DNA from 3 places in the Thermogymnomonas acidicola genome. Region 2 is predicted to be linked to each of the others. Evidence: riboswitches for the same ligand, from Rfam matches in the RefSeq annotation. Region 2 holds a riboswitch; each other region holds the start of a gene.
The links. Region 2 has a riboswitch for thiamine pyrophosphate ahead of IEW66_RS00275 (MFS transporter). Riboswitches for the same ligand answer to the same signal wherever they lie in the genome.

Region 1 (4,483 bases), 990 kb from region 2:
GCGGGTTTATCCCCAGAGGGCCCTGGAAGTAGATGGTGAGGAGGAATATGGCCGAGAACCTGGTTATGGAGTTGAGAAGGACGGATATTATAGAGCCCGTGAACCTGCGGTTCCTGAAGAGGGAGAAGTTGATCAGCGGGTACCTTACTCTCCTCTCCATGATAAGGAAGAGCACCAGGAAGACCAGTGAAACCAGGAGGAAGAGGACCGTTGTGAAGTGTGCCCAGCCCTCGAGCGGTCCCACCGTCAGAAAGAGGACAATGAGCGTCATGAACGCTGAGAGCGTCACCGAACCCACGTAGTCAGGCCTCACGCCGGTCTCCACTGGCTTGACCTCCTTCAGCAGCCTTGATGATAGTACGAAGCCTGCAAGTGCTATCGGCGCGTTGAATACGAACACGTACCTCCAGTTTATGAAGGAGAGGAAGCCGCCCACCAGCGGCCCAACAGCTATTCCCACCCCCATGACACTGGAGTTTATTGCCATGGCCCTCCCCAGCTGGGGGCCAGAAAAACTGTCCGTGATTATCGCAAGGCTGTTGGAGAAGAGGCAGGCTGCGCCGGAACCCTGCACAACCCTGCCGAGGATCAGCACCTGCGGGTCAGGGGACACTGCGGCGATCGTGGAGCCTGCGAAGAACAGTATGTAGCCCGTGGAGTAGATCCTCTTCCTGCCCACCAGGTCCGCTTCCCTGCCGAGAAAAGGCGAGAGCACCGTGAGCACAAGGGAATATATGAGGAGTATCCAGACCGCAACGAAGAAGGTGGTGTGGAGGCTGATCATCACCGTCGGCAGGGCAACCAGCAGGGAGGTGGAGTTGACCACAGCAAGGAAAGTACCCATGCTGGTTATCGCCAGTACCCAGCCTCTGTATTCCATACCGGTCAGAAGGTGCCGAACCTGCTGATTATCTCTGACAGGTTATCCATGTAGTCCCTGAATATCCTCAGGATGTCGCGGGAAGTTATGACCCCGACAAGCTTCCCGTTCTCAACGATGGGGAGCCTCCTTATGTTGTTGGCGCTCATTATCTGCGTTATCTTATCCGTTGGCGTGTCAGGGGTGGCAGATATGACACCCTGTGTCATGATCTCGCTGAGCTTGACCTTTGATGGGTCGAGCTCCTTCGCGACCACCTTGCTGACATAATCCCACTCGGTGACTATGCCTTTCAGCTCACCGTTCTGGTGGACGATAGCGAAACCGACGTGATCGTTCGCCATAATCTTTGCAGCCTCGAGCGCGGTTATATCTCCCGGCAGCATGGTCGTGTACTTCTTCATGATGTCTCTGGCATAGAGAACCATAGAAAATGTATCATTATAAAAATAATAAGGATATTGCTTACTGTGCCTGTCCTGCACCGTAGTCTATGTCTATGCCTCTCGTTTCGTATCCGAAGAAGTACCAGATCGCTGCACCGGCCAGGCCTATGGCCCAGAGGATGAGGTTAACGAGTATGAACTGCCCAAGGTTGAGGGATGATGTAGCGTAGGTGAATATGGCATAAGCGATCATGGGGGCTAGCCTCACCATCCCTATCGACCTTGCCCTCACCCTGGTCGGGAAGAGTTCCGGCTCAAGCGTAGTCCTCGAGGCCCAGCCGAACTCGCTGGTGGCCATGTTAACGAAGAGCAGCGGAAGGAACAGGTCCATGTCATGGAGGTAGGGGACTGTTAGGAATATGGCCACCATCGATACAACCCCCGCCAGGTAAGAGTAGAGTGTATATGACTTCCTCTCCCTGTTAATGAGGGGTGCCGCGGCAAAGCCTGCAACCGATGCTCCCAGGAGTGCCACGAATATTATCTCGTTGTCAACTGCCGTGGACGGGAACTCGTACGGGCCTATGACGTATGCCATGAGGCCGAAAGTAAGGTACTGGGATATGCCTATGAGAACAAGTGTGGCGTATATGAACGGAACACCCATCCTCTGTGCCTTCGTCCCTTCTTCGTCTATCGAAAGGTGTGCCTTCTCCTCACTCGCGTCCCTCTCCCTGCCCACGGACGATAGCCACCTGTATGACTCCGGTATGCTGAGCCTCGAGTAGACCATGACACCGACCATAGCGAGCGAGGACCCCAGGAGCATGAGGCGGTCGAAGAGTGAGGACGAGGTTATGAGGAACAGTCCCGATATAAGGGCGCTGCCTATGTTGCTGAAGTTGGCCACCAGTGTGAGGTACTTGGCCCTCTTTGAGACAGGCGAGTCCTCAGCTATCAGTGACAGGGACGGGCTCTCCTCTCCGCCCACTCCGAACTGCGCAAGCATGAGGCCAGGCACCAGGCTCCAGACCGTTGAGCTCGCAGCCACTATGATTATCCCGATTGTGTAGGAGAGCATTGTGACCACGAAGACCCTCTTCCTGCCGAACATATCTGCAAGGAAGCCCATCGTGAAGTTCCCTATGGGCGCGAAGATCGGGCCGATTAGGAGGAGGAAGACCTTGAGCGCTCCCGTGACATGCCCGACTATTGAGCCAGATGCTGCCAGCGGGCCAATGGTTGCCACGATGCCCCAGAACGTGTAGCTCGCTGAAGACGACACGAGAAGAGCCTTCTGCCTGCTGCTCAGCTGCACAAAAACACCCCCTCTCGGGGGGCAGCTCTCCAAATACCATTTCCGTAACCCTTTTCCATCAATACGATCACTCTCCCTACGCCGGCATTACCCGGATCAGGTTCAAAGGGTCGACCCCAATGGGTCCTCTCAGCCCCCTACGGAGCTCCCCCGAACGGGGTTATATGGATATGAACGGTATAACCTTTGCCATCGCCGCAAGCCCTTCAGCGGCATGAATGGAGCACAAAAAGGGTTTAATAGGATGTAAAAATCTATGTGTGGGGTTTTACAGAGCGTGGTTATTATGGAGCAGACTCTACAGACAGGAACAACTACAGTAGGTGTAGTTGTCAAGGACGCCGTTGTGATGGCAACGGAGAGAAGGGTGACGATGGATCACTTCATAGTGCACAAGGACGGTAAAAAGCTTCACCAGATAGACACCCATGCCGCCATGACAATAGCGGGCCTGGTGGGTGATGCCCAGGTCCTGGTCAGGTACATGAAAGCAGAGCTGGAACTATATAGGTTACAGAGGCGGGTGAGCATGCCAATAGAGGCTGCCGCCACGCTGCTATCAAACATACTGAACCAGTCCAAGTTCTACCCTTACATGGTGCAGCTCCTTGTCGGTGGGTATGACAAGGCACCCCACCTCTTCTCCGTGGACGCTGCCGGGGGTGCAGTGGAGGACGTTTACGTGAGCACAGGCTCCGGCTCACCTTTCGTCTACGGTGTCCTCGAGAGGGACTTCAGGAAGGACATGCCCGTGGACGATGCCATCGAGATGGTGGTACGGGGCATCACTGCTGCAAAGCAGAGGGACTCGGCCTCGGGGGGCATGATAGACGTGGCCGTCATAGACAAGAAGAACGGCTTCAGGGCAGTGCCCGAGGACGAGGTAATGGAGATCATAAGGAAGCTAAAGCTTCCTCTCTGATTTTAATCAACGTAACATCATATCCATTTCATTTCCGCGGGTGTGTATGCGATGGCTTTTAGGGATTACGTTTCAGAGGCAAAGGCGTTGTTTGACAAGCTGCTCCCAGACAACCAGATAACGGAAATCGATTACGAGGGCCCAACCATTGTAGTCTACACGAAGAACATAGACCTCTTCTCCAGGAGGGATGACATAGCAAGGCAGATAGCCCAGGAGCTCAGGAGGCGCGTGATGATACGGCCCGACCCGTCGATCATGGAGCCGGAGAAGGAGGCTGAGGAGACAATAAGGAACATAGTACCCGCCGAGGCCGGGATACAGGACATCTACTTCGAGCCTGACACGGGAGAGGTGATAATAGAAGCAGACGAACCTTCCATAATAACGTCCAGGAGCTCGGACGTGATCAGCAGGATAAAGGAGAAGACCAAGTGGTCCCCCAGGGTTGTCAGGGCCCCACCAATGTATTCCAGAACTGTGAAGGAGGTCAGGGAGTTCCTGCGTGAGGTGAAGGCGGAGAGGAAGAAATTCCTCCATGACCTTGGCCTAAAACTGAACCAGCCCACCATGCCCGGTGAGACATGGGTCAGGATAACCGCCCTCGGTGGCCACAGGGAGGTGGGAAGGAGCGCCACCTTGGTCTCGACCAACAACTCAAAGATCCTGGTGGACTGCGGCATGCTCAACACCAACGAAATAGACGAGCAGCCGTGGGCCGGCGCCCCGTACCTGTACGTGCCGGAGGTGCAGCCGTTCAGCTCCCTGGATGCCGTGGTCCTCACACACGCACACCTTGACCACTCCGGCCTGCTCCCCATCCTGTTCAAGTACGGCTACGACGGCCCTGTGTACATGACCGCACCGACCAGGGACCTTGCCGCTCTCCTGCAGCAGGACTACATAAAGGTGGCACACGCGGAAGGCCACAAGGCACCCTACGAGTCGAAGCACATAAGGGAGATGCTGAAGCACAC
Region 2 (4,483 bases):
TAGGCTTCCATCCTGACATTCTACCTCACCAGCCCCACAGGAAACGGGTCCCTGTCAACGGTGAAACCTTCAAGGACCTCTATGAACTTTCTCACAGTTCCCCTGACGTCGTTGGCAGAGAATATTGCGGACACAGAAACAAGACCGGATACGCCAGTTTCAAGGATCTCTGCAGCATTCTTGAGGTTAACGCCGCCCACCGCGTACACAGGTATTCTGACTGCCCTGACGGCCTCTGAGAGGTTCTGCATGGAGCAGACCGTCGCTATCCTCTTCGTCACGCTCATGTAGGGCGTGCCCACTGAAACGTAAGCATAGCCGTGTGCCTGCGCCTCCACAGCGAATACCGGGCTGCAGTAGACTGATGTTCCGATTGGAAGATTGCCCACAACAGCCCTGGCCTCCTCCAGGCTCGGCATATGCCTGCACAGCACAGGCCTACTGTCATGGCCTGGGAAGGCAAGCATGTCGCTGCCCTGTCTTATCCCGGAACAGTCCCGTGCTTCCCCTTCGGACCACCAGAGGGATACTGTATTGGTTAAGCTCCTTATCCCAAGGTGCAGCATGTCGGCACCAGCCTGCCTTGCGACCCAGGGCTCATCGTCTATGGCCAGCGGTACCCCGAAGTCACTGCATATCGCCCTTAGCCTCCTCGCTATTTCAGCGTGCCTTCCGTGCTTCCCTAGATCGCGGTACTGCAGGATATCTACGCCCCCTTCCAGTGCCTCGGCTACCTTCCTGAAGAACCCTTCCCCACTGAAACCCTCCGTGACAGCGTAGAGCAGAGGCCTCCTTCCCATATCACATCACTCCAGGCTAATGCCTCTCGTTTCCCTGCCACCCAGGAAGTAGAGGAGAGCGCCAATGAAACCGAGGAGGAAGATGGCACAGGTGAACACGAAGTACTCGAACTCACCTGCCCTCGCGAGCAGGGGTATTGTCACTACGTAGACAGCGTATCCGACCATTCTCACGTACCCTATGGCCCTGCCCCTCCTGGGTGTGAAGAAGCTCTCCGGTTCCAGCATTTCCCTCTCGGCCCAGCCGATCTCACCGAAGACCCCGTTCACGACCAGTATGACCAGGAAGAGTGCGAGGGTGAGTGACCTGAGGAAAAGCACTATTAAAAGGATGGAGACGAAGCCGCCTGTGTAGGCGATGAGGCTGCCAGACTTCCTGCTGATCCTCTCTGCCAGCAGGAGGCCAAAGACAACGCCCGTCACTGATTCTGCAAGGGTTACAAGGAACTCGAACGTATCGGTGTACTGCGGGAACTGGAATGGCCCTATCACCAGTGCTGTCAGCGGGAACCCAACTATTATCGTGATGGCGAAGAGAGACAGCGCGGCGAAGGTCAGCCAGTTCATGGGTCTCTCTCCCTCACCGTTCCTGTTCAGGTACGCCCACCTCTCGCTCTCCGGGAGGTAGAACCTGCTTCCTATGGCTATTGCAAGGGAGACCGCGACCATGGCCCCGAAGATCTCCTTCTCCACAAAGACTGATGATGATACCCTGGGCTGCAGCAGGAACAGGAGTGAGATGAGCGTGATCGAGATGTTTGCAATGTTCGATATTGACACAATAGCCCTCCCCCTGTGCCTCAGCGGGAGCATCTCGCCCATGAGGGACAGGGATACAGTCTCGTCCCCACCTATTCCGAATTCAGAGAGGAAGATGCCGATCGCTATGGGCAACCATGAGAAGGATAGGGTTATGAGGAGTAGGCCTACCGCGGTGGGAACCAGGGTGAGGACATATGCGGGCTTCCTCCCGAACCTGTCTGAGAGGAGGCCCATTATGTAGTTCCCGAGCAGCAGTCCAACTGGCGATGCGATCAGTATATACTCGTCTGCTGAGGGCGGTATGAAGTACCATGTTGTGACGAGTGGCGCTATGGCCAGTATGACGCCCCACAGGAAGAACGACGAAGCGACGGAAAGGATCATGAGGGTGTGCTTCCTCTCCCAAGGGCTGTTGTCAAGGTGTTTCCTTAACTCACTGTAATGTTCCAGCAAACATGACACACCTCCCTACGCCGGCATTACCCGGATCAGGTTCAAAGGGTCGACCCCAATGGGTCCTCTCAGCCCCCTACGGAGCTCCCCCGGTGACCTATATCCTGTCTGAACATCACCCACCGTTATATGTCCCTTTTGGTCCCTCCTCAGAAGACGAGGCCTTCAAAAGCATATACCCTAGTGCCGGGCTTCTTCCACGCCCCTGGCGGCAGGCCAGCCTTCTCGCACGTGGCCTCAAGGAACTGCTCCTCATCGAAACCGAACTCCGTTGCAACCTGGGGCAGCAGGAGGCCCCTGTAGGGGCCCCTCTCCACAATCAGGCCGTGTGTGCCTATCCTTATCTTCCCCCTGATGCCGTCACTTACGTCCAGCTCAAAGGGCTCACCCAGGAGCGTTATCTCCACTTCAATATTATCCACCTCCCTCGCGGTCAGTGGCGGGAACCTGGGGTCTTCAGTTGCGGACAGCCTCGCGCTCTCCATGACTGCCCGCGGGATGCTCTTATCGCTCCTCAAGAAACCGATGCAGCCCCTGAGCATGCCGTTCTCCTTTATGGTGACGAATGCACCGCACCTTTCATCCAGACCGATTAGGTCTTCGGGCACCTCAGGCACCTGTCCTGTGAATATCCCTCTTATGGCTTCCACAGCCAGCTTCCTGAGCGCCTCACGGACGCCTGGCCTCATGATCGCCTGTTCCAGTTCCATCACGCGATCATGGACAAGGGGGATTTACGATCTTCTGTTGAGCATTAACACTTTAAACGTGCAAGCCATGACAAATTGATGCGCGTACCCGCCGTGGCCGGCACTTTCTACCCGAACGACGAGGAGCAGGTCATATCCATGCTGGCAGGCTTCGAGAAGCGTGCCAGGCCAGAGGAAATCCCGGGGAAGGTCATAGGTGTCATCGTACCGCACGCAGGATACATATACTCAGGCCTCACCGCCATGTATTCCTACAGGGCACTTTCCAGGTCGCAGTCCAGGGACTTCCTGATAATCGGCCCGAACCACAACGGCTACCCGTCCTACTCCGCGGTGTACCCTGAGGGCGTCTGGCTCACGCCGCTCGGGAGGGCAAGGGTGGACGAGGACCTCGCCAGGGATCTGTGCACGAAGTCGAGGAACATAGTCTCGGACAAGCTTGCGCACGCAATGGAGCACTCAATAGAAGTCCAGGTACCTTTCCTCCAGTACCTCTTCGGTGACGACTTCTCCTTCGTACCTGTGGCCATGGGAGACCAGGGCCCGCAGGCATCGGAGGAGCTCTACAGATCCATCAGCGCCCTCAGGAGGGATGTGGTGCTCATAGCCTCATCAGATTTCACACACTACGAGCCGCACGAGGTGGTGGTGAAGAAGGACATGGAGCTCATTGAGAGAATAATCGACCTGGACATAGAGGGGTTCTACAGGACGCTAAGGGCCAGGGGGGTCACGGCATGCGGCTACGGCCCAATAGCGGTGCTCATGCACATCACTGCGGAACTGGGTGGGAGGATGAAGCTGCTCCACCACTCCACCTCTGGGGAGGCCAGCGGTGACATGAACGCAACGGTCGGTTACGGCTCAGTAGTCGCATACCTCTGATCCGTGCCGTGGGTCCTCACTGCAACAGTCTTCACGCAGTCCCTCTGGCGGAGAACTGGATAACGCTTTATCCCACCCTTGCATGTGTACATGTGCAGGGTGAGGCAGTACTCTACGAGAAGGTGGGCGGGAAGGTAAGGTGCACGGCATGCAGGAGGTACTGCACACTCGCGGACGGCCAGATAGGGTTCTGCGGTGTCAGGCAGAACATGGGGGGCAGGCTCTACCTTAACGTCTACGGAAGGCCCATGGCTGTCCAGATAGACCCCATCGAGAAGAAGCCCGTTCTGCACATGCACCCTGGGTACAGGATACTCTCAATAGGCACTGCCGGCTGCGACTTCGCATGCCAGTTCTGCCAGAACTTCGAGCTGAGCCAGAGGAGGAGGCCGGAAGGGTACGACATGGGGCCGGAAGACATAGTGAGTGAAGCGATCAGTTACGGATGTGGCGGCATAGCCTATACATACAACGAGCCCACCATATTCAGCGAGTTCGCCAGGGACGTGGGAGTGCTGGCCAGGAGGGAGGGCCTGATCAACATATTCGTGACGAACGGTTTCGAGACCAGGGAGAGCGTCGGTTTCATTTCCGGTTTCCTAGACGCTGCAACCGTTGACTTCAAGGGTAATGCCTCGAAGGAGTTCTACAGGAAGGTTATGTCAGTGTTCGATGTGGACCTCATTTATGATACCATCGCAGAGATGCTGGCGGGGGGAATACACGTTGAGGTCACCGACCTGGTGGTGCCACGGATAGGGGATAGCCTCGATGAGGCCAGGGCCATGCTGGGGCGCATCATGGACATATGCGGCCCGGATGTGCCCATAAGCTTCCTGAGGTTCCACCCGGACTACCGTTTAATGTCCCTGC
Region 3 (4,483 bases), 790 kb from region 2:
CAGCACTCACCGACCTTGTCAGCATATCCAGGTCAGAGTGATTGTTCACTTCCTGAATATTGCAAGCTTTATCTCGGTCATCTCCTCAACAGCGAACCTCACGCCCTCCCTGCCTATGCCACTCATCTTCATGCCCCCGAATGGCATCGTGTCGACCCTGAAGTCTGACGTGTCGTTTATCAGCACTGCGCCGTATTCGAGCCTCTCGACCAACCTCATGGCCGTGCCCAGGTCAGAGGTGAAAACTCCAGCCTGGAGGCCGTACGGTACTGAATTGGCAAGGCCCACCGCTTCATCAGCGTCCCTGAACCTCTCCACAACGGTGACAGGCCCGAATACCTCGTCTCTCCACACCCTGGCCTCCCTCGGGACGTCAACAAGCACTGTCGGCATGTATATGGCCCCTTCCCTTCTCCCGCCGGTGAGGGCCTGCGCGCCCATCTTCTCCGCCTCCATGACCCACTCCTCAACCCTCCTTGCCTCGCCCTCGGTTATCATGGGCCCTATGTCCGTGTCCTCATCGAGGGGATCTCCAACCCTCAGCCCCATGGCCCTCTCGACCAGAGCGTCGGTGAATTCGTCCGCTATGCTCTCCTCAACGAGGAGCCTCTGTGCGTGGATGCAGTTCTGGCCCTGGGACTCGAAGGCTGCGTCCACTATGTCGTCCAGGTGCTCCCTCCATGCCGACCCATCGAACACTATGACGGGGGAGTTGCTCCCCAGCTCCATGGAGTACTTCTTGATCCCCCCGGCCCTCACGAGCGACCTCGCTGCCTCGATCCCACCGGTGAAAGTGACCTTCTTGATCTCGCTGCTCCCGAGCAGGAACTTCACCGCATTGGATGAGCCACCGGCTATGACGTTCTGGAAGGCCCCATCCGGAAACCCGGACTGCCCGAAGGCCTCCTGCAGCCTGATGGAGGATAGGGGTGCCAGGGTAGTTGGCTTGTTTATTATGGAGTTGCCGGCTGCCAGGGCGGGGCCCACCTTGTGCGCAACAAGGTTCAGCGGGTCGTTGAAAGGTGTGATGGATAGGACAGGGCCGATGGGCACCCTGACGAAGTAGGCGAACCTGCCCTCGCCCCTCGGCTCCACGTCGAATGGCACGGTCTCGCCGTGTATCCTCATGGCCTCGTCGCCCGATGAGCGTATTGTGAACTCAGCCCTCCTGACCTCCTTCCTGGCGTACCTGATGGGCTTCCCTGCCTCCATTGATATTGTCCTGGCGAACTCCACCTCCCTGGACCTCAGGTATTCTGACACGGAGTAGAGGCAGTCCCTCCTCCTGTACGCTGGCATCGATGAGACTTCCCTGAAGGCTCTCACCGCTACCCTCAGGGCCTCCTCCGCCCCGGCCAGGTCAGTGTCCTCTATTTCTGCTATCTCCTCACCGGTGTACTTGTTTCTAACAGTGACCATGTCTGTGGGGATTATCGGTGTTTAAGCCTATCTACTTTTGTGTATACATATTCCTCACGGGTGCCGGGGAAGCGGTAAACCCTTGCAGGCACCGGCGCCCCGCTGCTTGCCTTAAAAAATGAGGGAACCACGGGTTCAGGCTATCTGCTCCTGCCTCCTGAGCCACGCAGAGGCCCAGACCCTGTAGCACTGCATGCTGCAGAAGGCCTTGGGCTTGTTGTTGCAGCAGGTCCTTATGAAGATCGCCCTGTCGTTCGGCACCGTGCGGCCGCACTTCTCGCACCTGACAACGCCGTTCCTCTGTACATCAATGCGGAAGGGCAACTCACTCACCCCTCAGGTCCCTGATTATTATCCTGGCGGCCTTGCGGCCGGAGAGGAGCATCGCACCGAATATGGGCCCCATTCTAGGGAGGCCATGGACCTCAGACACTGCCATGCCAGCACAGTATAGGCCCGGTGCCACCCTGCCAGTCTTCTCCACCACCTGCCTCTCGGATGACGAAGAACTTGCAGACTTCTCACCCACTGGCAGTATGTTGAGCTCCGGCACCTTCCTTGAGGCCACAGACACTATCTCTGCATCATGGCCCGTTGCGTCCAGAACCGCTGATGTTTTCAGGAACAGGGGATCGGTGTGCAGCGAGGCCATCTGCGATGCTGTCCACTCTATTGCAACGCCCGCAACCCTGGGACCGTCCTCCCTGAACACTATGTCATCGACTGTGACACCGTGAAGGAACCGCACGCCAGCGTCTATGGCCGCGTTGGCCAGCCTGATCATAAGTTCAGACGAGTCTACTGTGGCCACGCCCTCCCCTCGCCTTTTGTACCTGCAGCCTATATCGTCCAGTATCTCCGTGGCCGGCTCTTCTATGACCAGTGTTGGCAGGTGCATGGCTCCGCCACCCATGCCCCCGCCGAAACTCAGCCTCCTCTCTATGAGCACCGTCTTCAGGCCTGCCCTGGAGGCATAGATGGACGCCGTGAGCCCTGAGGGCCCAGCACCTACGATTACAAGGTCGGTAGTTATTATGTCCCTCAGGAACTCCAAACTCTCCTCAAGGATGCACTGGCTTATCAGTGCCTCATCCACTTCCACTATGTCCTCTCTTTCCACCATTCCACAGTCTCCTGACCTGGAACAGCTCCAAAAGACACTCCCTCCGCCGGTATTACCCGGATCAGGTTCAAAGGGTCGGCCGCATGCGGCCTCTCAGCCTCTTTCGAAGCGCCCCCGGTCACATGCTGATTTTCCAGACGGCATATTAACTTTGCCCAACATGGCAAGGGGCGCTCCCTTTCCCACGTTCATGTAGCACCTGCCTGACCCTCTCCATGCAGAACTCCCTGGCATCTTCCAGGCGCCCCGCCTCGACCATGGCCCAGAACCGGCTGTCCGAGAGGATGTCACGCATCAGAGGCCTGGTATTGAGGCCCATCTCCCTGATCCTTTCCCTTGTGAAGGCGAGGACAGGCAGGGCCCTCGATGCCACCTGCACCTCACTGTCGATCCTGTCCCTGATGTGGACGGATAGGGATGGAACAAGGCCATCAGTCGATACCGAAACGGTGAGGTTTCCGTGCCTGGACACCGCCGGGAATACCACACTGCCGTCCAGGCTGTCCACGGTGTTGCACGGTATCCCCTTCTCCCTGCACACCACTGCTATGGCCCTGTCCAGGTCAGCCCTGCCGGTGTGCACAACGACGATGGCCGCGCCCCTAACAGCCCCCCTTACGTCCTCAACCACAGAGCCCACGCCTTCCACTCCGGGCACATAGAGGTCCACCACTGCACCGGCATCAAGCAGCTGCCTGATCCTCTGTGCAGTCAGTGCGTTGAGGCCGAACACGACGGCCCTTCTACCTCCGACATCAAGCATCAGTGGCAGGTACGCCATTCAGTGACCCCCAGAGAGATACCGTTGGGCCCACAACCAACATTGAAGGCGAGGGATATTCGCGGTCGGTAGAGGCAAATGTGCGCAGGGTTCCACGGTGCACCTCCTGGCCTGGTTCAGTGCCCCTCGTGATCACAGCCGCAGGCATGCCTGGGTCCATGCCGCCATCCATGAGATCCCTGGAGACCCTGGCCACTGACTTGCCTGACATCAGGACCACCAGGGTGCCATCGAAACTGCCAAAGCGCCTCAGGTCAGCACCCCTGCCCCCGGAGGTTACGGCTGTGGTCACAGCGAACGAAGAGGAGAGCCCCCTGTAGGTCAGCGGTATCATGGAGGAGCACGCAGCACCGTTCACAGATGAGACGCCGGGTATGACCTCGTACTCCACGCCACTCCTGTGCAGGTACTCGACCTCCTCCCAACCCCTGCCGAACATGAATGGGTCACCGGCCTTGACCCTGCACACCGTGCCGGAGCGTGACCAATCCACCATCGATGCTAGGGATTCCATGAACCCCAGTTCATCCACGCAGACACATTTAGCGGCTGCCGGAAAAGTTTCCCTTATCTCCCTGCTGATCAGCCTGTCGTAGACAATGTAACTGGAGGAAGCTATCGCCCTGGCCGCCCTGATGGTCAGGAGTCCAGGGTCACCTGGCCCAGCGCCAACAATGTACACACGGCCCATACCCTCATGCCTCCCTCCTGAGCGCTTCCCTGTAGAACAGGTAACCCTCCAGCCTCTCCGGCATCTCCACCGGCACCATCAGGTCAGAAGTCCTCGGGTCCCTGCGCAGCGCGTCGATTATGAACTGGCTTCCAACCCTGCTGAAGAACCTGCCAGGGTCCTCTTTCCCGTCTGAGTTGCCCAGGTAAAGGTCTATCAGCGCCGCGGTGCAGTCCGCGAGCCTATGCACTGGGACCATCTGGAGATAGAACTTTCCCTCTCCATCGATGAGGGGCATGCCTAGGCCGGAGCCGTCAGAGGTTCCGCCCAGCTTGAGCATGTACCGGTCCCTGCCCGTGCCTATCCAGCCTATGGCCTTCCTGGCAGGCATGGAGCACTGGGCCAGGCAGCCAGATATGCCGATCCCGATGCCGGTGTTTCCGTACTTTGCTTCGAGCATGTCTATGAGGCGTGGCTCCAGCCTCTCCGA

Region 1: linked by a shared signal. The riboswitch ahead of IEW66_RS05385 (MFS transporter) and the one ahead of IEW66_RS00275 (MFS transporter) in region 2 are both predicted to bind thiamine pyrophosphate.
Region 3: linked by a shared signal. The riboswitch ahead of IEW66_RS04275 (sulfide-dependent adenosine diphosphate thiazole synthase) and the one ahead of IEW66_RS00275 (MFS transporter) in region 2 are both predicted to bind thiamine pyrophosphate.

Annotation. Positions count from the first base shown of each region.
Region 1 is NZ_BMNY01000001.1:1,043,822-1,048,304, forward strand. It holds gene IEW66_RS05375 (MFS transporter) at 1-880, opposite strand, end outside; gene IEW66_RS05380 (CBS domain-containing protein) at 886-1,284, opposite strand; gene IEW66_RS05385 (MFS transporter) at 1,346-2,584, opposite strand; TPP riboswitch at 2,641-2,746, opposite strand; gene psmB (archaeal proteasome endopeptidase complex subunit beta) at 2,871-3,506, shown strand; gene IEW66_RS05395 (beta-CASP ribonuclease aCPSF1) at 3,558-4,483, shown strand, end outside.
Region 2 is NZ_BMNY01000001.1:49,266-53,748, reverse strand. It holds gene thiE (thiamine phosphate synthase) at 1-19, opposite strand, end outside; gene IEW66_RS00280 (thiamine phosphate synthase) at 21-800, opposite strand; gene IEW66_RS00275 (MFS transporter) at 807-2,015, opposite strand; TPP riboswitch at 2,011-2,116, opposite strand; gene amrA (AmmeMemoRadiSam system protein A) at 2,165-2,725, opposite strand; gene IEW66_RS00265 (MEMO1 family protein) at 2,804-3,610, shown strand; gene amrS (AmmeMemoRadiSam system radical SAM enzyme) at 3,703-4,483, shown strand, end outside.
Region 3 is NZ_BMNY01000001.1:834,373-838,855, reverse strand. It holds gene IEW66_RS04290 (homoserine dehydrogenase) at 1-41, shown strand, start outside; gene IEW66_RS04285 (aldehyde dehydrogenase family protein) at 46-1,419, opposite strand; gene IEW66_RS04280 (hypothetical protein) at 1,555-1,743, opposite strand; gene IEW66_RS04275 (sulfide-dependent adenosine diphosphate thiazole synthase) at 1,745-2,542, opposite strand; TPP riboswitch at 2,563-2,668, opposite strand; gene IEW66_RS04270 (precorrin-2 dehydrogenase/sirohydrochlorin ferrochelatase family protein) at 2,688-3,323, opposite strand; gene IEW66_RS04265 (uroporphyrinogen-III C-methyltransferase) at 3,298-4,005, opposite strand; gene IEW66_RS04260 (nitrite/sulfite reductase) at 4,019-4,483, opposite strand, start outside.